3 regions of the Blautia sp. MCC283 genome follow, and region 3 is predicted to be linked to each of the others. Evidence: predicted binding sites of a transcription regulator. Region 3 holds the regulator's gene; each other region holds the start of a gene.

Region 1 (7,896 bases), 110 kb from region 3:
AGTCATCTACCTGAACATGAACATACTGATAATCATATGGCTCAATTCTCATAAGAGGTCCAAGTTCACATAATCCCTGGCATCCGGTCTTAACGATACCTACATGAGGAACATCCTTCTGCATCTCAACCGCAACACCCTCGATACCTTCACAGAGTCTTGACATTTCTTCGTAAATCTTCTGAGCACCGGAAGCGATACATCCGGTACCGGAACAGACGAGAACACGGCAGGTATAGCCATCAAGATTCTTCTTAACCTCAGCCTGTTTGTTTTTCAGATCTTCCATACTGGTTATACTCATACGCTCTCACCTCTCAATTCATTTAAAAGCTCAACAGCCTTCTCAGGAGTCATTTTCGGGTGAACTTCATCATTTACAGTCAGTGTCGGTGCCAGTCCACATGCACCCAGACAGGAAACAGTCTCAACTGTAAAAAGCATATCATCCGTTGTATGTTTCTTATGGGTCAGTCCAAGCTCTTTCAGCATGGCTTCCTTAACAGGCATGGACTTACGTACATGACAGGCAGTACCATCACATACCTTAATAATGTACTTGCCTTTCGGTTCAAAGGAAAAATTCTCATAGAAAGTGGCTACGCTGTACGCCTTCGCTTCTTTTACACCAATCTGTTCCGCAACATAAGTAAGAAGCTCTCCCGGGAGATAACGATACTCAGCCTGGATATCCTGCATGATCGGAATCAGTGATGCAGCTTTCCGACCGTAGTGCTCGATGATCTCATCCGTTTTCTTGTAATACGTCTGGTCTAACATTCGGTTCCCTCCTTGTTTCTCATAGATTTTCCACTTGATCAGCCTGCTCCCATTACAGGTTGATACTCTAACACTTTGTCAGTGCCGCGCGTTTATGCAAACCATTATTTTGCACTATTTTTGTGCTTTTAATTATAACTTATATCGTCATTTTCCACAAGTGCTTTTTTCGGTTTTTTCAGAATATATTGAAAAGTTTACAATGGCTTACTGGTTTTGTGTCTATTTTCTCCAAAAAATGTTCAATTTTTAACAGTTATGATAATAAAGGAACAAATTTACTTTATGTTCCCGGTAAAAAACATTCCTGTTATTGATTTTATTTCTCATTTACTTTAATATGAAAGAAAAGTGCGTGGAAAACATTTTATTAATCTTATTTTGAAAAGGAGAAACTCTATGCGAAATCTCGACACACCAGTTAAACAGATCCGAAGAAAGATTTTTACAGAAATTGCGAAGATCGGATTTGAATCCACGGACGAATCCCTGATCCACGATATTGAATCCATTCCCTACAACATCGTAGAAGAACGTGCGAAATACCGTGAAAGTATCTACCGTGAAAGAGCTGTTGCAAGCGAACGTGTCCGCCTGGCCATGGGCCTTTCTCTCCGTCCGGAGAACCGCTCTGTCCATCTGACTGACGGCGTAAAAGCCAGCAACATTGATGAGAAATATTACGAGCCACCTCTTATGCAGGTGATCCCATCCGCATGTTCCGCATGCGAATCCAACAAATATGAAGTCAGCAACATGTGCCGTGGCTGTGTTGCCCATCCCTGTATGCTCACCTGCCCCAAAGGCGCCATCTCCATGGTAGACGGCAAATCCTTTATCGACCAGGATAAATGCATCCACTGCGGAAGATGCAAAGCAGTCTGTCCTTACGATGCCATCGCCCATAAAGAACGTCCATGTGAACGCGCCTGCGGTGTAAAAGCCATCGAAAGTGATGAACAGGGAAGAGCTTCCATCAACCAGGACAAATGCGTATCCTGTGGTATGTGTATGGTCAGCTGCCCATTCGGAGCCATCTCCGATAAATCCCAGATCTTCCAGCTCTCCCACGCCCTCCGTGAAGGAACTGAGATCATTGCAGAAGTTGCACCTGCTTATATCAATCAGTTCGGCGAAGACGTCACCCCAGGCAAATTCCGCTCCGCCCTTAAACAGCTGGGCTTCTCAAACATTTATGAGGTAGCACTGGGCGCAGACATCGGCTGCATCTCTGAAGCACACCACTATGCCAAAGAAGTAGCCACCGGCAACCTCCCGTTCCTCCTCACCTCCTGCTGTCCGTCCTGGTCCGTCATGGCAAAGAAATACTTCCCGGCCATGATCGACAACATCTCCCAGGAGCTGACCCCGATGGTAGCAACCGCCCGCATTGTAAAAAAAGAACACCCTAACGCCAAAGTAGTCTTCATCGGACCATGCGCCTCCAAAAAACTGGAAGCTATGCGCCATTCCGTGAGAAGTGACGTAGACTTCGTAATCACCTTCGAAGAACTCTGGGGTCTCTTTGATGCCAAAAATATCACCCCATCCACCTGCGAAGAACTCCCGGAAGAAACCCAGGCCGCAACCGCCGCAGGAAGAGGATATGCCATCGCAGGCGGTGTAGCCGGAGCCATCGAAAACTGCCTGAAAGAATACTACCCCGACGTACCCGTACACATCGAACACGCAGAAAGCCTTGCCGAATGCAAAAAAGTCCTCACCCTCGCCAAAGCCGGCAAAATCAAAAACTGCATGATCGAAGGCATGGCCTGCCCAGGAGGCTGCATCGGCGGCGCCGGAACCAACGCCGGCTTCGCCAAAACCTCCAAAGCCCTCAAAAAATACGTAGACACCTCAGAACCCAAGCTTCCCTCACAGGAACTTGAAAACCTGGAACTGAACTAATATATCGAAATATTTTTCCAGATAATTCCCAGAAATATTTTATACGAAACCAAAAACGGAGATGCAACCTTAATTAAACCTCAAGGTTACATCTCCATTTTTATCAACCAGGACAGGGCAAAGCCCGCCTCCGTCCCTCATCCACATCCTACCGTATAGCCAGACAGCCTACCACGGCCAACCCCTCCGCCACTACTGTCCGCCACTACCTCTCCACCGTCTCCGTGCTCTCCGGCCAGGCATACTCCTCACCTTTCAGACCCGCCAGAAGGCTCCGAAGCTTATATCCATAACTCCTCCCGGCAGCCCAGCCACCTCCATAAGGATTCTCCTGAATCCCCAGCCATTCCACATAAGGAGCACTCTCCCGGGCAACATATTGAAAGCGGTTATCCACACAGGCCTGGTTCAGATCCTCTGATGAGGCATAAGCCTTCAGATGCTGCACCTGCGCCCGGATCCCGGTCCTTACATCCGGAAAAGAATTTCCGGCAACGCCTCCACCTGTAGTTCCAAGCCCGGAAAAATTAAACTGCCCCGCGCTGGCATCCCCGCCAAACTGGAGCCATCCGGTCTCAAGCATGGCCTGCTCATAAACAACTTCCCCACGGACACCCTCTGCATCCGCTTCCTCTATCACAATCGTGCAAAACGTATCAATATCCGGTGCACCACCCTCTGTCAGGACATCCGAAGGATACTCCACATTCTGCGCCTCATACTGCGCCACCATATCCTCCACATCCACTGTGGTACACCCCATGATCGTATAATATCCATAAGTATTATCTGTGGAATCATCCACAAAACTATCTGTATCACTCTCTCCGGATGACTGCGGCTTCGAAATCTGCCCTTCCATGGAATGATCCACATCCTCTGCCAAAACACCTGCAGGCGTTCCGAACACCAGAACGCCTGCAAGCACCATCATCCGTAAACAAAAACAATTTCGGAATCTGTACATATATAAATAATCAATCCTTTATTACTGCTATTACTGCGCTTTTCTCATTGCAGCTTCAACTACATGACCTACAAGAACAGAAGTTGTAACACTTCCAACTCCGCCAGGAACCGGTGTAATCGCATCAACGATCGGCTCAACTGCCGCATAATCAACATCACCGCAAAGTTTACCCTCAGCGTTTACATTGATACCAACATCGATGATTGTCTGTCCCTCTCTGACATAGTCAGCCCCAACAACACCAGCACGGCCAGCTGCAACGATAACAATATCAGCCTCTTTTGCAACGGATGGCATATCAACGGTTCTTGTGTGGCAGATGGTAACTGTCGCATTTTTCTTAACAAGCATCATTGCAGCTGGTTTACCAACTACAAGGCTTCTTCCGATCACAACAGCTTTTTTGCCTGTGCAGTCGATTCCGTAATGATCCAGGATCTCCATGCATGCCTGTGGTGTACATGGCGGGAATCCGATCTTTTTGCCTGTGAATACACCGGACATGGAAAGATCTGTCATACAGTCAACGTCTTTTTCTGCTGCAAGAGCATTCTCGATCACTGCCTGATCCAGATGTTTCGGAAGCGGACGGAACAGAAGAACGCCGTGGATCTTGTCATCTTTGTTTACTTTATCGATAGTTGCAAGAAGCTCATCCTGGGAAACGTCCTCCGGAAGAAGAATCTTCTCACATGCAACCCCAAGAGTCTCGCAACGTTTGGTTGCTCCTCTCTCATAGGAAATATCGCTTGGATTCTCACCAACACGGATAATGCAAAGTGTAGGATTTACACCTTTTGCCTGAAGCTCTGCAACGTTAGCTTTGATCTTCTCGTTAAGAGCTGCTGTTACTTCTTTACCTAATAACTGCTTTGCCATTTGTCTGGTTCCTCCTATTTCAGTCTTCCGAGAACACTGTCAAATGTCTCGTCTGCGATCTTTGTATATTTCTCAAGCATAGCGTCTGCTTTTTTGTTTAATTCCTCTGCATACGCACGATCTGCCATAGACTTTGTATTGATGTATACATTCAGGCTTGCTCCCTTAAGAGCAGCTTTGCAGAATGCAGCACCTACGCCAGCATCACTGATCGCAAGCTTGGAACCTTTTGCACCGAACTCAACGATAAGTTCAATGGCCTCACAGCATTTCTCCATGATCTCCATCGGAACAGAGCAGGCTTCTTTCAGAGCAGCCTCCATAACGCGGGCTTTCTCTGCTTTTTCTTCCTCTGTCTCTCTTGGCATTCCGTAAGCTTTGGAAAGAGGCTCAAATACTTCTGCGTCTCTCTCGATCAGATGAAGGAAATCTTTCTGAAGCTGATCACATTTCTTTTTCAGCTCCCACATCTCGTCCTCAACATCTGCATATTTTTTCTTGCCAACAGTAAGGCTTCCAACCATGTTTCCAAGAGCTGTACCAACCGCACCTACAAGAGCAGAAGCGCCGCCGCCGCCAGGAACCGGTGCCTTGGAGCTTAATACCTCAACAAATTCAGTACATGTACTGGTAGAAAATCCCATAGGACTCTCCTCCTTATATTCTTATTTTAGCACTCTTTAGAGCCCATTGGGGGCTTTTATAAAAAGCCCCCTCCGGTAGTTTTTGATCTTATGTTCCGATTAGAAGAGGCCTGTGATCTTACCTGTCTCATCTACATCGATCTTGGTTGCTGCCGGAACTTTCGGGAGACCTGGCATAGTCATGATCTCACCTGTCAGGGCAACGATAAATCCTGCACCTGCGGAAATCTTCAGGTTACGTACTGTTACCTCAAAGTCTGTCGGTGCGCCAAGTTTTGTCTGATCATCTGTCAGACTGTACTGTGTCTTAGCTACACAGATCGGGCAGTTGCCAAATCCAAGAGCTTCCAGCTGTTTTGCCTGTTTCTGAGCATTTGCTGTAAGAACAACTTTCTTACCACCGTAAACTTTCTGTACGATGTTATTCAGTTTATCCTCGATAGATCCCTCAAGCTCATAAGCATATGTGAAGTCATTCGGCTCCTCAACAAGACGGATCACTTCCTCAGCAAGCTTCATGCCGCCTTCGCCGCCTTTTGCCCATACCTCGGAAAGTGCAACGTTAACGCCAAGCTCTTTACATTTTGCCTCAACCAGGTCAAGCTCTGCCTTGGTATCGGTCGGGAATGCATTGATAGCAACTACACATGGAAGTTTGTATACATTCTTGATATTGCTTACATGTTTCAGAAGATTTGGAAGACCTTTCTCAAGAGCCTCAAGGTTCTCGTTGTTCAGATCTGCCTTCGGAACACCACCGTTGTATTTCAGTGCACGAACAGTAGCTACGATAACAACTGCGCTTGGATGAAGGCCTGCCATACGGCACTTGATGTCAAGGAATTTCTCAGCACCAAGGTCTGCACCGAATCCAGCCTCTGTGATAGCATAATCTGCAAGTTTCATAGCCATCTTGGTAGCTGTTACGGAGTTACATCCATGAGCGATGTTTGCGAATGGTCCGCCGTGAACGATTGCCGGAACATGCTCCAGTGTCTGTACAAGGTTTGGTTTCAGGGCATCTTTCAGAAGTGCTGTCATAGCACCCTCTGCATGAAGATCACCAGCTGTTACCGGTTTCTGCTCGGAAACTTTACCATAGGTATATCCGATGATAATTCTGGAAAGTCTCTCTTTCAGGTCTTTGATGTCGCTTGCAAGACAGAGAACTGCCATGATCTCAGATGCAACTGTAATGTCGTATCCGTCTTCACGTGGCATACCGTTTGTTCTTCCGCCAAGACCATCTACTACATTACGAAGCTGACGGTCGTTCATGTCCACGCAACGTCTCCATGTGATCTTTCTCGGGTCAATGTTCAGGTCATTACCCTGGAAGATATGGTTGTCGATCATTGCTGCAAGAAGGTTGTTTGCCGCACCGATCGCATGGAAGTCACCGGTAAAGTGAAGGTTGATATCCTCCATCGGAACTACCTGTGCGTAACCGCCGCCTGCTGCACCACCTTTTACACCGAATACCGGTCCGAGGGATGGTTCACGAAGAGCTACCATTACTTTTTTGCCCATTTTCTGCATTGCATCTGCAAGACCAACGGTTGTTGTTGTTTTTCCCTCTCCTGCTGGTGTCGGGTTGATAGCTGTTACGAGGATCAGCTTACCATCTTTCTTGTCACTCTCTTTTAACAGATTGTAATCAATTTTTGCTTTGTACTTTCCGTACTGCTCCAGATATTTGTCATCAATACCTGCCTTCTCTGCAATCTGTGTGATTGGAAGCATTTCGCACTCCTGTGCAATTTCGATGTCACTTTTAAATCCCATAATGTTACCTCCCTTTAGGTATTTTTACAGTTTTTAATCCCTTAAAACTGCATTTCTATAAAAACAGGTCCCATCCTGTTCTTAACTTTTTTAAAGACATTTCAAAAACGCCTTCAGAGATCCGATGATAACGTCTCCCATCACAGCCATGTCCTCAGCTGCAAAGGAAACCGGAAAATTATCGGAAAACAATATCTGTGAAGAAGGTGGAAATTCCTCATCACCCTCCCACAGGATCATCTGGATCAGATATCCGGGGAATATCTCCACCTGATAGGCAATATCGCCATGATCTACAGGAGCTGCATGGATGTGCTCCATGATCCCCTTAAAATCCTTCAGTCTGTTTCCATAGGTAAAGGCCAGACGCTTGATACATCTGCCATCAAACTGACGGAGATATACCTCCCCCCAGGGCATTTCCCTGTAGGTCTTAAATCTTCCGCTTCCCTGGGAATTATTTCCATTCAGCAGGAAACGTATGGTAAGGATCTTCGCATAGATCATTTCTTCCAACGGATAAAATCCCATATCATCTTTCTCATGAGTTACCTGAAAATCCGGCCAGGAAATATGATACACCGTTCCCAGAAATTTCAGAGTCAGCTGTTTTGTCTCTTCATCATAGGGAATAGAAAGCCTCCCGGCAATCTCTGCCGGGTCTGCTTTCTGGAACTCTTCTGTATAATGTTCCCAGGGCATCCTTTCCTTGCTGTCTTTTTCATAATTCAGGTCATTTATACTAAAAGCCATGTTTTACCTCTGCCATTTTAGTCTGTATTATCTCTTCTGCTGTTCTTCCATAACAGACGGAAACAGATGTGTATCCGTATGCGGAATAAAGCATGCACCTACAAACTCGTCCATATAAGTCGGAACTGTAGAAAGCTCCAGATAAGTCATATTGGATGCAAGTTCGTATGTCTTTTT
Region 2 (7,896 bases), on a different contig from region 3:
CCGACACCGCATTTCATACGAAGCTCCAGTGTGGTGTATACCTGATCTCTGGAGAAGCCCAGTTCTTCCAGTCCTGCCAGAACAAATTTGATCATGATAGGCGGGCCGCAGACCAGAGCGGTCTTATTGGTATCAAAACCAATCTCCTTCAGATAATTCGGAACAAATCCTACATGACCGTCCCAGCCTTCCTGCTCGCGGTCAATGGTAAGATATACATTTACACCTTCTGTTTTCATCCATACTTCCTGGATTTCCTTAAGCTGCACCAGATCATCTGCGGAACGGGAACCATAGAGAATATCTACTGTTCCGTAATCCTCACGGTTATCCAGCACATAATTGATCACGGAACGGAGAGGTGCCAGACCGATTCCACCTGCGATAAACAGGAGATTTTTTCCCTTTAACTTATCTTCCACCGGAAAATGATTTCCGTATGGTCCGCGTACTGCGATCTCATCTCCAACCTGAAGGCTGTGGAGATGATCGGTAAGGGATCCGCATTTTTTGATACTGAATTCCTGATAATCCTTTACAGTAGGAGAAGAAGTAATGGAAAACATACCTTCACTGACGCCTGGTGCACAGACCATGGCACACTGTCCTGGCATATGCTCGAAAAGCTTTCCACCCTCCGGAGCTTCCACACGGAAGGTTTTTACATCCGGTGTCTCCTGACGGATATCTGTGATCACGCCAACCTTGGGGATCAGCGTATCCAGTGTATAATTTTTATGACAGGTACATTCACTCATTCTTTTCACCTCCCTGTTTTTCAAAGGCCTTGATGACTTTTACGATATTTAAAGATTCCGGACATTTCTCCACGCAGCGGCCGCAGCCAACACAGGAGAACATGCCGTCATTATTTAACGGATAATAAACAAGCTTATGCATAAATCTCTGACGGAATCTCTGCATCTGGCTGGTACGGTTGTTTCCGTGAGCCATCATGGTAAAATCAGAGTACATGCAGGAATCCCAGCAGCGGTAACGGTGAACACCGTGCCCTGTGTCGTAATCCTTAATGTCATAGCACTGACAGGTCGGACATACGAAGGTACAGGTTCCGCAGGCAAGACAAGGCTTGTACAGTTTCTCCCATACAGGAGAATTGAAACGGTCCATGTATTCTTCCTGCGCCCATCCTTCCAGTGAAAGATGTGTATATGGAAGAAGCTCGATAATACCACGGATTGCCTTCTTCTCCTCTTCTACCTTTGTCTCATCAGCATCTGCCAAAAGCTCCTTCACAGCTTCTGTCAGAGCATTTCCTTTTTCTGTGAGAGGCTTCCAGAAAAGTTCTCCCTCGATGATCCAGGCTGCAACATCTGCTTCCGGATCTGCGGCATCAATACCAAATACTTTACAGAAGCAGCTTTCCTCCGGTTCATGACAGGCAAGAGCTACGATAGTTCCATGTTCTCTTCTTGCCTGGTAAAAAGTATCCACCGGATCCCCAAGGAATACCTTGTCGAGAACCTTCACACCCTGTACATCACAGGCTCTCATTCCGAATACAACAAAATTCTGGTCTTTCAGTGCCTGAGGCTCAATGCTGATATTTTTTCCGTCTTTTTTACAGGTATAGAGATTTTCACTCTGCGGAAAGAAAGCATCCTTCGGTGATTTCACGGTTTTCAGTGTTTCAAGGGAAACTTCTGCATCCTCACTCCATGCCTTGAAGTTCACCTGTTCACTTACCTTTACCGGTAAATATAATTCCTGGTCTGCGGCAATTTTCCGGAATAATGCCGGCAGATTTTCTACTGCGATCTTATACATACATTATCCCCTTTCTGCCACGATCCCTGGCTCTACATCCTCAAAGGTAAAGCTGGTAAGCGGACCCTTTGACTCCGCATCCTCGCCTGCCTGATACTCACCGTAAAACGCATCAATATCCTTGATAAACTTACGGTTAAACAGATGAAGGGGAATTCCCTGCGGGCAAACTCTGCTACACTCGCCACAGTCCGTACATCTTCCGGCTACATGGAAGGCACGGATCACATGGAACATCTTTTCCTCAAAGGAATCCACATTTGCCTTCTGGGCGCTGTCGAACTTGTTGCTGTCAAAAACGCATTTGCGGCAGCTGCAGGCCGGACATACATTACGGCAGGCATTACAGCGGATACATTTACTCAGCTCGCTCTGCCAGAATGCAAATTTTTCTTCCGGACTCATTGCCTCGATCCGCTCAACTTCTGCGAAACGGTCAGCGTCCTTTGTCTCCTTTGACTCACCGATCAGTTCATCGTAAATTTTATGCTCTTTTCCTTTACATACATGGCAGCGTTCCAGCATGGCATCTTTGTATGCACAGGTTTTTTCTCCGTAAACAGTATCCACAGTCAATGTCTCAGCATCTCCGGTAATCTCTGCTCCGGAAATTCCCCGGATACCCTTGATCCCCATTTTTCGGATCTTTTCAATATCCAGCTTTCCTTTACAGCCAACACCTACGATATAGGCTTTTTCTCTATCTACACGATGCTCTTTCAAAAGCTGGTTAAAGCTATATGTATCGCAGGGCTTCAGACAGACCATGGTTTTTCCTTCCAGCTTGGAAGCTTCGATCATATATTTGCTTAAATTGGCACCGCAGAATCCATCATAGACAAAATCCTTCAGAGATTCCGGTGTCTCAAAATAGGCCGGTTCCGGATTAAAGGCAAGATCTCCGGCTTTCCACCCAAGAACCCGGGCTACCGTGCCATCTGCAAGCAGTTCTTTTGCACGTTTTATCAGCTCCTGCATCTTATATCCTCCAATCTCACGTTTTTACCAAGTGAATGGATCTTTTCAACAAACTCATTCATAGTCTGTGAAAATTTCACGCCCTCTGCGGCAGATACCCATTCCACACGTGTTCTTCCGTTTTCCACACCAATATAATCCAGCATTGAAAACAGAAGTGTCATACGTCTTCTTGCATAATAGTTTCCGGTACTGTAATGACAGTCTCCCGGATGGCATCCGCACATGATCACACCATCGGCTCCTTTTTCAAAGGCACGGAGGATGAACATGGGATTGACACGGCAGGAACATGGAACACGGATGATCTTTACATCCGCCGGATAGCTCAAACGGCTGCTTCCTGCAAGGTCTGCTCCGGCGTAGCTGCACCAGTTACAGCAGAATGCCACGATCTTTGGTCTGAATTCTTCCTTTGTTTCTATCGACATATTGCATCCACCTCCGCGATAATCTGTCTGTTGGAGAAGCCCTGAAGGTCCATGGCTCCTGACGGGCAGGCTACTGTGCAGGCACCGCAGCCCTGGCAAAGTGCTGTATTGACAACCGCAACTCTTCTTGTCTCACGGATACCGTGATCGTTGACCTGTTTCTCCTCATAGGAAATCGCTCCGTAAGGACATACATTTGCACAGGTAGAGCATCCGTTACAGAGAAGCTCGTCGGATTTTGCCGTACATGGATTGGTTGTCAGCTTGTCCTTTGCAAGAAGTCCTATAGCCTTTACAGCCGCAGCTCCTGCCTGGGCAACTGTCTCCGGGATATCCTTTGGTCCCTGGCATACACCGGAAAGGAAAATTCCTGCTGTCGGTGATTCTACAGGACGAAGCTTTGCATGGGCTTCTGTAAGGAAATTGTTGGTGTCAATACTTGCAGTAAGCATGGTAGCGATCTTACGTACATCCGGATTCGGCTCAATGGCTGTTGCAAGAACTACCATATCTGCTTTCTTGAAAATCTGCTTATTGTCAAGAAGATCCGAGCCCTGAACAAGAAGTGTTCCATCCGGCTGCGGGATCACTTTTCCTACCTGACCTTTGATGTAGTTTACGTTATACTGCTCAACTGCTCTTCTGTAAAACTCATCGAAGTTTTTACCAGGTGTACGGACATCAATATAAAATACCGTCACATTGGTATCCGGATATTTATCACGGATCAGCATGGCATGCTTAGCTGTGTACATACAGCAGATCTTGGAACAGTATGGCTTTCCACGGTCATCGGAGCAACGGCTTCCAACACACTGGATAAATACGATCTCCTTCGGTGCTTTTCCATCGGAAAGGCGCTCAAGATGTCCTTTTGTAGGTCCTGCAGCATTCATGATACGCTCCAGCTCCAGAGATGTGATCACATCCTTGCTCTGGCTGTATGCGTATTCATCATATTTGTCAAGCTTGATGGTATCAAATCCGGTTGCCACCACGATTGCTCCGTATTTCTGTGTTACGATCTCATCCTGCTGATCGTAATCAATGGCTCCTGCCTGACATACTTTGGAGCAGACACCACATTTACCTGTCTTGAATTTCAGGCAATTCTCCCGGTCGATCACCGGAACATTTGGGATGGCCTGGGCAAACGGAGTATAAATAGCTGTCCGGTTGTTCAGTCCTCTGTTGAATTCGTTAGGGATCTTTTTGGACGGACATTTCTCCTGGCAGACACCGCAGCCTGTACATTTGTCCATGTTGACACTACGTGCTTTTTTGCGGATATCAACAGTGAAATCTCCTACGAAACCAGAAACCTTTTCCACTTCACTGTATGTATAGATATTGATCTTTTCGTGAGCTGCAGCCTCCACCATTTTCGGGGTAAGGATACATGCGGAACAGTCCAGAGTAGGGAAGGTTTTGTCAAGCTGTGACATTCTTCCGCCGATACTTGGTGTTTTTTCCACAATATCAACTTCATAGCCTGCGTCAGCAATATCAAGAGCTGTCTGGATTCCGGCGATACCGCCTCCGATGATCAGTGCTCTCTTTGTAACGCGGCTTTCTCCCGGCTGAAGAGGAGCATTTAAATTGACTTTTGCTACTGCTGCTCTTGCAAGGATCACGGCCTTCTCCGTAGCCTCCTGCATATCCTTGTGGATCCAGGAACAGTGCTCACGGATGTTTGCGATCTCCACCATGTATGGATTCAGGCCTGCTTTTTCCGCTGCTTTGCGGAAAGTTGCCTCATGCATACGCGGGGAGCAGGAACAGACAACCACACCTGTGAGATTTTTTTCACGGATGGCTTCCTGAATTCTGGACTGACCTGCCTCGGAACACATATACTGGTAATCCTCGGCGTGTACAACACCCGGCTCTTTCGCTATGACTTCCACAACTTTTTTTACGTCTACCGTAGCGGCAATATTACTTCCGCAGTGACAGACAAATACACCGATTCTCTGCACGTTCTCACCTCCTGTATCTTCTGAATGCACTTACCAGCAGCTGCTGAGGAAGATCCGGATCAAGAAGCTCCGGAATTTCATTTGGTGAAAGATAGTCTCCGCCTTTTTCCCGAACAACCAACTGTCTTGCCCCGTCAATGATCTTTCCGGGTTTTACGTCTCGCGGACAGCGCTCCACACAGGCAAAACAGGAAAGACATTTCCACAGGGATGCTGAATTTACAAGTGCTTCGATATTTTCATTGATCACGTAGGACACAAACTGATGAGGCTTGATATCCATCTCGTCAAAGGATGGGCAGGTAGCAGAGCATTTGCCACACTTCATACATTTCAGAGGATTGGTCCCGCTGATCTCCTTTATTTTTTCCGCAGCAGAATGGTTATCTCTCATTTTGCCACCTCCTCTTTGACGCCAAGGGCTTCTGCCAGAAGCTCTGTAAAATAGTAAACCGGCATTTTATTTCCGGAATTTTTATTCAGATTGTATTTGCAGAGCGGACAGGCAGTGATCAGCATATCTGCGCCAAAGCCTGCTGCGCTTTCTTCAATCTTTTCACACATATTCTGTGACATTTCTTTTTCTTTCAGGGATATATATCCTCCACAGCATTCATTTCTGTAAGGATAGATCACAGGCTCAGCGCCAAGGGCACGGATAAAATCCTCCATGATCCTTGGATTTTCCGGATCATCAAATGCCATGATCTTTCCAGGTCTCAGAAGCAGACAGCCGTAATAGGCTCCGATCTTCTTTCCGGTAAGAGGATTTACTACTTTTTCTTTCAGTTTATCAAAACCGACTCTGTCCCGGAGAACCTCCAGATAATGGAGAACGGTTGTCTCTCCTTCATAGGGAGCTTCCAACTGCATATAATTGTTGGCTCTGGTCCGGATATCTTCCACATTTTTCATATCATCATTGACACGCTTGATCACATGATGACAGGCTGAACAGATCGTCACCAGATCCTGGCCTTTTTCTTTTGCCTGGTTTAACGCACGGACGGAAGAAAGCTTTGTGGCGATCTCGTCTGTGCCAAGCGGATAAACACCACCGCAGCACTGCCAATCCTCGATCTCCTCAAGCTCAAACCCAAGGGCTGTGGCACTGGCTCTGGCATACTCATCCAGATCTTTGGCCTTTGTTCTCAGGGTGCAACCCGGATAATAACTGTACTTCATACTTTTCATTATCCTTTCTTAGTCTAAAATCTGACGGTTTAAATGCATCTTTTTTATCTAAATATTGTTTATTTTTTAACAATATATACATAAAAAAAGGAAACCTGACTAACACTTACTTGAGAATTTTTCTTAAAAGTGCTCAAATAAAAGAGGTAAAACACTCTTCCTCCGCAATTAAGAAGTGTATTAGCTCGATTTCTTAAACCATCATAACACGATATTCTTATTTCTACAAGTCATTTCCAGTAATTTCTTGTGTTTTTTTTAACACACTTTTGAAAATTCTTCTCATTACTGACACGGTGTTGTAATTTCCTGTGGCATAAAAAAGCTCCGGATCTCTCCGAAGCTTTTTTCAATCAGTAAATAATGATCGGGTATCCCGCATCAATCGTCTCATAGATCAGTGCCGCCTGATCCTTTGGCAGGTTGATACATCCGTGGCTTCCGTTGGTCTTATACCGGTTTCCTCCAAAAGAGGACTGCCAGGAAGCATCATGGAGTCCCTGTCCGTAGACAAAAGGCATCCAGTAATTGACTTTTACATCATATCCATATTCCGCGCTGGTCAGATTAAAAGGACTTGCCTTATAGGCAATGGGCCATGCACCACGGTATGTTTCCCGGCCCTTCACCGGTTTTCCGCTGACAATATCCGTTTCTGTCACAAGGTTTCCATCTTTATAAAGCCACAGATGCTGGGCATCCAGGCTGACTTCTATGTAGCTGCCTGCAAGATCGTCAGTTCCGTTTCTCTGATAACCGGTTTTGCTGTAAACGGGATCACGGGTAACTGCAGTACCACTTTTCAGATCTTCCACAAGCTGTGCGTACTCTCCGTCCTGGTCGATCCGGTATCCATACTCATTCCCCTCAATGGTCACGTCCGTTCCCGTTGAGGTATGGAAAGTACGGGGAACATAAATGGTATTGTATTTGTTGGCAAGATCGCTGATATAGGTTTTGATGGCATCTTCATCCAGAGTCAGGGTCTCACCTTCCGCTTTCAGCCAGGAACTGATGGTGTCTGCATCCAGCACAACCGTTTCACTTCCAAATGTGTATGTAACTGTAGTACTCCGGTATTTTTTCAGCTGACTGTTCAGACTTGTAACTTTATTTTCCATATCTTCTGTTGCTGTCACTGCCGGGCTGATATATACATGTTTGTTCAACGGGATTGTGATTGTATCTCCAAGAAGAGCTGTATCAAATGCCGCATTCAGATTTGTGTCCACGGTGGTCTCCAGTTTATCCGGATCAATCTCCGTGCCCTGTACCTGTTTCACAAGGATGAATTCTTTTTTCTCCTCATTGTACTGAATGGATGCATCGGTGGAAGATTTTCTTTCTTCCGTTCCGAAATTGGAAAGATCCAGAGCCTGTTTTTCCTGCTCCTCATCTTCCTCCATCTGGCATTCCAGATTTACGTTTTCTTCCTTTGGAAAAATCTTCCGGTTCTCTTCTCTCTGTTTCTGAAGGTCTGTAAGCTTATTCAGAAGATCTTCCTCATTGAGGCTGTACCCCAGATC
Region 3 (7,896 bases):
AAAAGGAAGCTTTTGGGGCATACAGTTCCCGGAGGGATGAAGGCAGTACCATAAAGCTTACGCGGATCGAAGGCAGCAGAAGTCTGGAAAAGGAACCAATATAAACAACATTTTCCCCGCCTGCAAGTCCAAAGAGAGAAGGAGTAGGTTTCTGCAGGTAAACAAATTCGTTTTCAAAATCATCTTCAATGATAAGGTGGTTGTTTGCTTCCGCATGATGGATCAGTTCCAGACGCCGTTTCACCGGCATGATCTCTCCCCACTTGGTCATGTGGGCAGGGGAAACATAGATCACATCGCAGTTTTTGTCCCGGTAATGGACATCAAATCCGTAATCTTCAAAAATCGTACTGCCCTGGATAAATGACGGGGTAGGGAATGAAACGGTTTTTCTCTCCCGGATCAGAGGGCAGAGGATCTGGAGAAGGCTCTGAAGTCCGGCACCTACCACGATATCGTCAGGGGAACAGATCACATTTCGCCGTTCCCGGATATAATCTGAAAGAACCTCCCGGAGATCTTTTTCCCCCTGGGGTTCTCCGTAGGAAAGCATACGGTTATCCTGACGGAGAGCACTTTTGATATAGCGCTGCCACAGATCAAAACGGAAACTCTCCCGGTCAACACCGGAAGAAGCAAAATCATAAAGGCAGGGAACCATGTTTTCGGAATGCTTTTCCAGGATGACAGGATGCTGTTTGGTGGCAATGTCTGTGACGTAATAACCACTCTGTGCCCTGGCAATGATATAACCGTCTGCCGCAAGCTGAAGATATGCATTTTCTATAGTGGTACGGCTTAATTTCAGTTCCTGGGCGCATTTACGGAGTGATGGCATTTTGCTGCCCGGAAGAAGACGTTCTTCCATGATCAGTTTCCGGTAATAATGATAAACCTCCAGGTAGAGATGTTCTTTTTTGTGTTCTGTGGATATATTTAACATAGGTATGATAATTTCCTTCCAAAAATGATTGCGTAAACCTGACAATTCATTCTATAATAATACAGAAAAAAACTCAAGACTGGAGAAGTGAGATGAAGAAAATAGCAGTGATCAATGATCTTTCCGGGCTGGGAAAGTGCTCGCTGACAGCGGCAATTCCCGTGATCTCGGTGATGGGAGTGCAGGCATGTCCGTTTCCCACCGCTGTTTTAAGTAATCAGACAGGCTATGAAACCTATTTCTGTGAAGATTTTACAGAACATATGGCTCCATATATGGAAGAATGGAAAAAACGAGGATTTGTTCCGGACGGAATTTACACGGGATTTCTCTCGGATGAGAAACAGGCCGATAAGATCCTGAAATTTATTGATACATTTGCAGGAGAGGATACGCTGATCCTGACAGATCCGGTAATGGGAGATGACGGAGCAGTTTATCCCATCTATACAGAAGAACTTTGCAGCAGATTTCGGGAACTGGCCAGACGTTCCTATGTGATCACCCCAAATCTGACAGAAGCATTGCTCCTTCTTTATGGGAAAAATAAAATGGAAGAAATCTGGAAGGAATTTCAGAGTTTTTCCGGTGAGGAACGGCTGGCACAGATCAGGGAAACCGGATACAGACTTGTAAAGAGATTTTCTCTTCCTGCGGTCGTGATCACCGGAGTGGATCACCGGGAAGAGGACGAGCCACTGAAAATGGGAAATCTTGTTCTGGAAAAAGAAAAGTGCTCCTGGGTATTCGCCGGGAAAACAGGTGGCAGTTATTCCGGTACCGGAGATCTTTTTGCCTCTGTACTCAGTGCGGGGCTGGTGAAGGGATATCCTATGGAAAACTGTGTAAACATGGCAGTGGATTTTATCTCTGCTTCTATCCGGGACGCAGTGGAAGAGGGAACAGACCGTAATGATGGTGTATGTTTCGAACAGCAGCTTGGCAGACTGATCCGTTAGATCAGAAATGGCTTATGGTGAAGGAGGAAATAGAATGATTTCTGCAGAAGAACAGAAAAAAGTGGCAGATCTTGTAAAACAGACAAAAGATCTTATCCTGAAAGAGATGGATGAGGAAGAAGTGATGATAAAAGGTGCTGCCAATTATGTGACAAATGTAGATCTGGCTGTACAGAACTTTCTGAAAGAAGAACTTGGAAAGGTTTTTCCGGAAATTTCCCTGATCGCGGAAGAGAAAGAAAATCTGGGGCTTTCAAAGGAGGAAACCTACTGGATCCTTGATCCTATTGACGGAACCACCAATCTGATCCGTGATTTTCATATGAGTGCTGTGGCACTGGGACTTTATGAAAAAGGCGAGATCGTTTTTGGAATTGTTTACAATCCTTTTACTGATGAAATGTTCCAGGCGGCAAAAGGGGAAGGTGCTTATCTTAATGGCAGAAAGATCCAGGTATCGGATACTCCGGATTTTGGTGATGCGGTTATTTCCTATGGTTCCACTCCTTATAAAAAAGAGGAAGCCAGAAATCTGTTTCCCATTTTTTACAGCATTTTTATGAAATGCGGGGATTTCCGACGTACCGGTTCTGCAGAACTTGACATGTGTTATGTTGCCTGCGGAAGAGAGCATGGATATATTGAACGTGACCTGAAACCCTGGGATTATTCCGCGGGAACGGTTATCCTCCGTGAAGCCGGCGGTGTAGTAAAGAATTGGAAAGGTGAAGAACCATCTTATCTTAAAAATGAAGACATTCTTGCCTGTGTGCCTCAGTTTGAAGAGAATCTTCTGAAGGAACTGTTATAAACGGACAGATGTAGCGCCGGATCAACCGGTAAAAAGAGCTGACCATCAGGCCAGCTCTTCCCATTTTTCATAAAGTTCTTCCAGTTCTTCGGCGATAGCTGCTTTTTCACGGCTCAGTTTGGTACATTCCGCAACGTTAGTACAGACATCCGGGAGAACCATGGTTTCATCAATTTCGCCGTCTCTTGTTTCCAGTTCTTCAATGCGGGCTTCTACTTTTTTCAGTTCGGCTTCCCGCTTTCTTTTTTTGGCCTGTTCTTCTTTCATCTGCTGCCAGGAAAGCTTGTTTTCGGAAACGGCCTTTTCTTCTGATGACGCTTCCAAAGAGTCACTTCCCGGAGCGTAAGCACTGGTCAGCTCTTCTTTTTTCTCCAGATAATAGTCATAATCACCGATGTAATTTACTACGGCCTGGTTGGTAAGCTCCATGATCCGGGTTGCGGTCTGGTTGATAAAGTAACGGTCGTGAGAGACATAAAGGACGGTACCGGTGTAGCTTACCAGCGCTTCCTCGAGGATTTCCTTGGAAGCAATGTCCAGATGGTTGGTAGGCTCATCCAGGATCAGGAAATTGGCTTCGGAAAGCATCAGCTTGGCAAGAGAAACACGACCTCTTTCTCCACCGGAAAGTGCGGAGATTTCTTTAAATACATCATCCCCGGTAAAGAGGAATGCTGCAAGCATATTTCGGATCTCCGTTTCGGTAAGAGTCGGATACGTGTCGGAAATTTCCTGAAAAATAGTTTTATCCATATGAAGAACATGATGTTCCTGGTCATAATATCCGATCTGAACTTTGGAACCCAGGGAAAACTTGCCGGCATCTGCCTCGATAAGTCCGTTGATGATCTTCAGCATCGTTGTTTTTCCGGTTCCGTTATTGCCGATAAGAGCTACACGTTCCCCTCTCTTGATATCAAAAGAAATATCAGAAAACAGGGTCTGCCCCGGGAAGGATTTGGAAAGTTCCTCCACATGGAGTACATCATTTCCGCTTAATACACGCGGTTCCAGGGAAATACGCATACGGTCCTGGATTTCCAGAGGTTTTTCGATACGCTGTACACGGTCCAGCATCTTCTCGCGGCTTTCTGCACGCTTGATGGATTTTTCGCGGTTAAAAGATTTCAGTTTGGCAATGACTGCTTCCTGATGTTTGATATCTCTCTGCTGGTTTAAGTACGCCTTGTACTGGGCATCGCGCAGCTGCGCCTTCTTAAGGGCATAGGCGGAGTAGTTGCCGCTGTAGACACGTGTCTGTCCGGCTTCGATCTCCACAACTTTGGTGACGACTTTATCCAGAAAATAACGGTCATGGGAAACGATGAAAACAGCTCCCGGATAATTCAGAAGATAAGTTTCCAGCCAGGAGATGCTTTCCATATCCAGGTGGTTGGTAGGCTCATCCAGAAGAAGGATATCCGGCTTGGAGAGAAGCATCTTTCCAAGTGCCACACGGGTTTTCTGGCCTCCGGAAAGTTTCTCGATTTGTTTGTCGTAATCTTCTTCCGTGAAACCAAGACCCTTCAGGACACCGGTGAGCTCACTTTTGTAAGCATAGCCGTTTTCCAGTTCAAACTGATGGGTGAGACGGGTATATGTCTCCATCAGGCGGTTCAGGTCATCGCCTTTTACGGTATTCATTTCCTGCTCCATATTACGGATACGGCGTTCCATATCGATAATATGCTGTTTGGTGGTAAGAAGCTCTTCGTAGATGGTATGGTGTCCGTGGATATCCTGGTACTGGGCAAGATAGCCGATATTTTTGTCCCGGGCAAGTACTACCGTGCCGGAATCCGCGGAAATCTCCTGCATGATGATACGAAGAAGAGTAGTCTTTCCAGCACCGTTACATCCGATAAGAGCTGCCTTTTCCCGGTCTTCAATATGAAAAGATGCATCATTTAAAATTACTTTTTCGCCAAAAGCTTTGCATATATTCTGACATGATAAAATCATAAAAACTGTCCTCCTGTATAAAGAATTATCCCTGAATAGTAAATAAACAGGGAAAATCCTCCACTTATTATAACGGAAACCGCCAGGAATTCAAAGAAAAAATCAATTTTTTAAAAAAATATGAAGAAATTTGTACATAACTTACAAGTTTGATTGACAGGAAAATGTCAATTCGGTATAATTAACCTAGTGTAAAGTAAGGAGGGAAACTATCGTGGAGACAAAACAAATCTCGAAAGCGGTGATTAAGCGTCTGCCACGCTATTACCGCTACTTAGGAGAGCTGATGGAAGACAATGTAGAGCGTATTTCTTCCAATGAATTAAGTAAGAAGATGCATACCACAGCTTCTCAGATCCGTCAGGATCTTAATAATTTCGGCGGTTTCGGGCAGCAGGGGTATGGCTATAATGTACATTATCTTTATACAGAGATCGGTAAGATCCTGGGACTGGATATCGCCCACCCGATGATCATCCTGGGTGCCGGTAATCTTGGACAGGCACTTGCCAATTATGTGGATTTTGAGAAAAGGGGATTTAAGCTGGTAGGAATCTTTGACGTAAATCCTGTGCTGGAAGGCATTGCGGTTCGCGGACTTGAGATCCAGATGCTCAGCGAACTTCCATTCTTCCTGAGAGAAAATAACGTAGAGATCGCAATTCTCACTCTTCCGAAGAATAAGGCCAAGGAAATGGCAGATATTCTGGTGGAGAACGGGATCAAGGCAATCTGGAATTTTGCACATCTTGATCTTGAGACACCGGATGATGTGATCGTAGAGAACGTGCATCTTTCTGAGAGCCTGATGACACTGTCTTATAATCTGAGCAAATACAGGCAGGAACATGTAGAGAAATAAATTTTAGCGGGCTGCCGGAAACGGCAGCTTTCTCTGTTAAAGAGGGGAGGCAAAGTGCAGCATGAAAAAAATTGTTACCTGCGAAGAAATGAAGAAGCTGGATAATGCTACGATCCACAAGATCGGGGTTGCTTCTGAAGTTCTGATGGAGCGGGCAGCGTTGAAAGTAGTTGAGGAAACAGAGAAATATCTTGGGAAGAGCGAGAAGATCCTGGTGGTATGCGGGAGTGGAAATAACGGAGGAGATGGTATTGCCATTGCCAGATTATTTCATCTGAAAGGTGTTCGGGCTGAATTTTATATGGCCGGAAACAAAGAAAAAATGACCAGGGAAACGTTGCTTCAGTATAAGATCGCTACAGGTTATCAGGTCCCGGAAGTGAATAACCCGGCCTGGGATGAATATACTACTATAGTAGATGCCGTGTTTGGCGTAGGCCTGGCGCGTCCGATCGAGGGACATTATGCTGAGATCATCCACGAGATGAACAGTGCCCGGGCGAAAAAAATTGCTGTTGACATCCCATCAGGAGTGAACGGAGATACTGGCCTGGAAATGGGAATTGCCTTCAGTGCCGATCTTACCGTTACTTTTGGTTACCGGAAAAGAGGTCTTTGTTTTTATCCGGGAAGGCTGTATGCGGGAAAGATCGTTATAGCTGACATTGGGATCTATGAGCAGGAAGCTGTAAAAGCATCGGCGAGATGTCTGGAGAAAGAAGATCTGAAACTGTTTCCGGAACGTGATCCCGGTGGGAACAAGGGGACTTTTGGAAAGATACTTTTTGTTACCGGAAGTGCAGGAATGTGTGGTGCTGCTTATTTGAGTGCCAGCGCGGCACTTCGGACCGGAGCGGGAATGGTAAAGATCCAGACTGTGGAAGAGAACAGGATTCCTTTGCAGATCCTTCTTCCGGAAGCAATGGTATGCAGCAGGTTTGACGAAGAATCCAACGAACAGCTTCTTTCCTGGTGTGACGTGATCGTCATCGGTCCAGGGCTTGGAACATCGGTGGCAAGCCGTGAGAGAGCACAGTGGTTTCTTACGGCAGCTGCCAGAGAGAAGAAACCGCTGATCCTGGATGCGGATGGACTGAATCTTCTGGCTATGCATCCGCAGTGGAAGGAATTTTTGGGCGGGAATGTAGTCCTGACTCCTCATATTGGAGAGATGAGCCGGCTCTGCGGCAGATCCATTGGAGAAATTCAGGAAACAATCGCACAGACAGCTGTGGATTATGCAAAGGAAACAGGAACGGTATGTGTTCAGAAAGATGCATGTACGGTTGTTACAGACGGCAAAGATGATATTTATCTGAATCTTTCCGGTAATTCCGGAATGGCAACTGCAGGAAGCGGGGATGTACTTGCCGGACTTCTTGCCGGGATCTTATGTATGTATCTGAAAACGGAGGAACAACCCTCCATGGTTTTAAAGGCCGCGTTAGGTGTTTATCTTCACGGACTTTGCGGTGATCTTGCAGCTGCAGAAAAAGGAAAACGCAGTATGCTGGCGGGAGATATCATCGCATATCTGCCCCGGGCTTTAGCGATATGTGAAGAGGAGTCAAAATCATGAAAAAATACGAGAGAGTCAAGGCGCTGGTATCACTGGATGCCATTGCTCACAATTTTGAGGAAATGCATAAAAATGTCAAAGAAGGGACAAAGATCATTGCTGTGATCAAAGCGGACGGTTATGGCCATGGTGCCAGAGCTATTGCACGTCTGATCCAGGATTATGACTATATCTGGGGATTTGCCACGGCTACCGCAGAAGAAGCGCTGGAACTTCGACATGCAGGAATCACCAAGCCTGTCCTGATCCTTGGCCTTGTGTTTGAGGAATACTATGAGGAACTTGCTGCGAATGATGTCCGGATCACAATATCGGATCTTAACACAGCAGTAGAATATGCAAAAGCTGGTGCACGCATTGGAAAAAATGTACATATTCATCTGGCTCTGGATACGGGAATGACAAGGATCGGATATGCGGATATTCCGGAAAACGCAGTAAAGATCGAAGAAATCTCAAAAATCCCGAATCTGGTGATCGAGGGAATGTTTACCCATTTTGCCAGAGCGGATGAGTTTGACCGGTCTCCGGCACTGGTGCAGCTTGACCGTTATCTCCGTTTTGCGGATCTTCTGGAGAAGAGAGGCGTTCATATTCCGGTACGCCATTGTTCCAACAGTGCGGGTATCATCCGTGTGCCGGAGGCAAATCTTAATGTAGTCCGCGCCGGTATCACGATCTACGGTATCTATCCATCCGAAGAAGTGGAGCGGGATATTGTGAAGCTGACTCCTGCCATGGAATTAAAAAGCCATGTATCCTATGTAAAAAATGTGGAGC

The links. Region 3 encodes Rex, which represses fermentation and respiration genes when NADH is low (regulators of the CRP and FNR family bind a similar motif). Its sites were predicted from a motif close to ATTGTTAANTANTTAACAAT; they were not measured.
Region 1: GPK81_RS10615 (4Fe-4S dicluster domain-containing protein) is a predicted target of Rex. The motif match lies at 1,018-1,037, and genes of this name have one in related genera.
Region 2: GPK81_RS08475 (CoB--CoM heterodisulfide reductase iron-sulfur subunit B family protein) is a predicted target of Rex. The motif match lies at 6,425-6,444, and genes of this name have one in related genera.

The regions. Positions count from the first base shown of each region.
Region 1 is NZ_WQQB01000028.1:255,683-263,578, forward strand. Features, by position in the region: gene GPK81_RS10605 (NADH-quinone oxidoreductase subunit NuoF) at 1-304, opposite strand, end outside; gene GPK81_RS10610 (complex I 24 kDa subunit family protein) at 301-780, opposite strand; gene GPK81_RS10615 (4Fe-4S dicluster domain-containing protein) at 1,180-2,688, shown strand; gene GPK81_RS10620 (glucosaminidase domain-containing protein) at 2,894-3,655, opposite strand; gene GPK81_RS10625 (bifunctional 5,10-methylenetetrahydrofolate dehydrogenase/5,10-methenyltetrahydrofolate cyclohydrolase) at 3,686-4,537, opposite strand; gene GPK81_RS10630 (cyclodeaminase/cyclohydrolase family protein) at 4,552-5,181, opposite strand; gene GPK81_RS10635 (formate--tetrahydrofolate ligase) at 5,281-6,966, opposite strand; gene GPK81_RS10640 (DUF3786 domain-containing protein) at 7,057-7,719, opposite strand; gene acsV (corrinoid activation/regeneration protein AcsV) at 7,747-7,896, opposite strand, start outside.
Region 2 is NZ_WQQB01000025.1:41,993-49,888, reverse strand. Features, by position in the region: gene GPK81_RS08505 (FAD/NAD(P)-binding protein) at 1-758, opposite strand, end outside; gene GPK81_RS08500 (4Fe-4S dicluster domain-containing protein) at 751-1,788, opposite strand; gene GPK81_RS08495 (4Fe-4S dicluster domain-containing protein) at 1,792-2,766, opposite strand; gene GPK81_RS08490 (hydrogenase iron-sulfur subunit) at 2,754-3,197, opposite strand; gene GPK81_RS08485 (4Fe-4S binding protein) at 3,188-5,176, opposite strand; gene GPK81_RS08480 (4Fe-4S dicluster domain-containing protein) at 5,181-5,570, opposite strand; gene GPK81_RS08475 (CoB--CoM heterodisulfide reductase iron-sulfur subunit B family protein) at 5,567-6,361, opposite strand; gene GPK81_RS08470 (L,D-transpeptidase family protein) at 6,724-7,896, opposite strand, start outside.
Region 3 is NZ_WQQB01000028.1:144,911-152,806, reverse strand. Features, by position in the region: gene pdxR (MocR-like pyridoxine biosynthesis transcription factor PdxR) at 1-943, opposite strand, end outside; gene GPK81_RS10140 (pyridoxamine kinase) at 1,036-1,902, shown strand; gene GPK81_RS10135 (inositol monophosphatase family protein) at 1,937-2,713, shown strand; gene abc-f (ribosomal protection-like ABC-F family protein) at 2,759-4,675, opposite strand; gene GPK81_RS10125 (redox-sensing transcriptional repressor Rex) at 4,890-5,537, shown strand; gene GPK81_RS10120 (bifunctional ADP-dependent NAD(P)H-hydrate dehydratase/NAD(P)H-hydrate epimerase) at 5,599-7,116, shown strand; gene alr (alanine racemase) at 7,113-7,896, shown strand, end outside.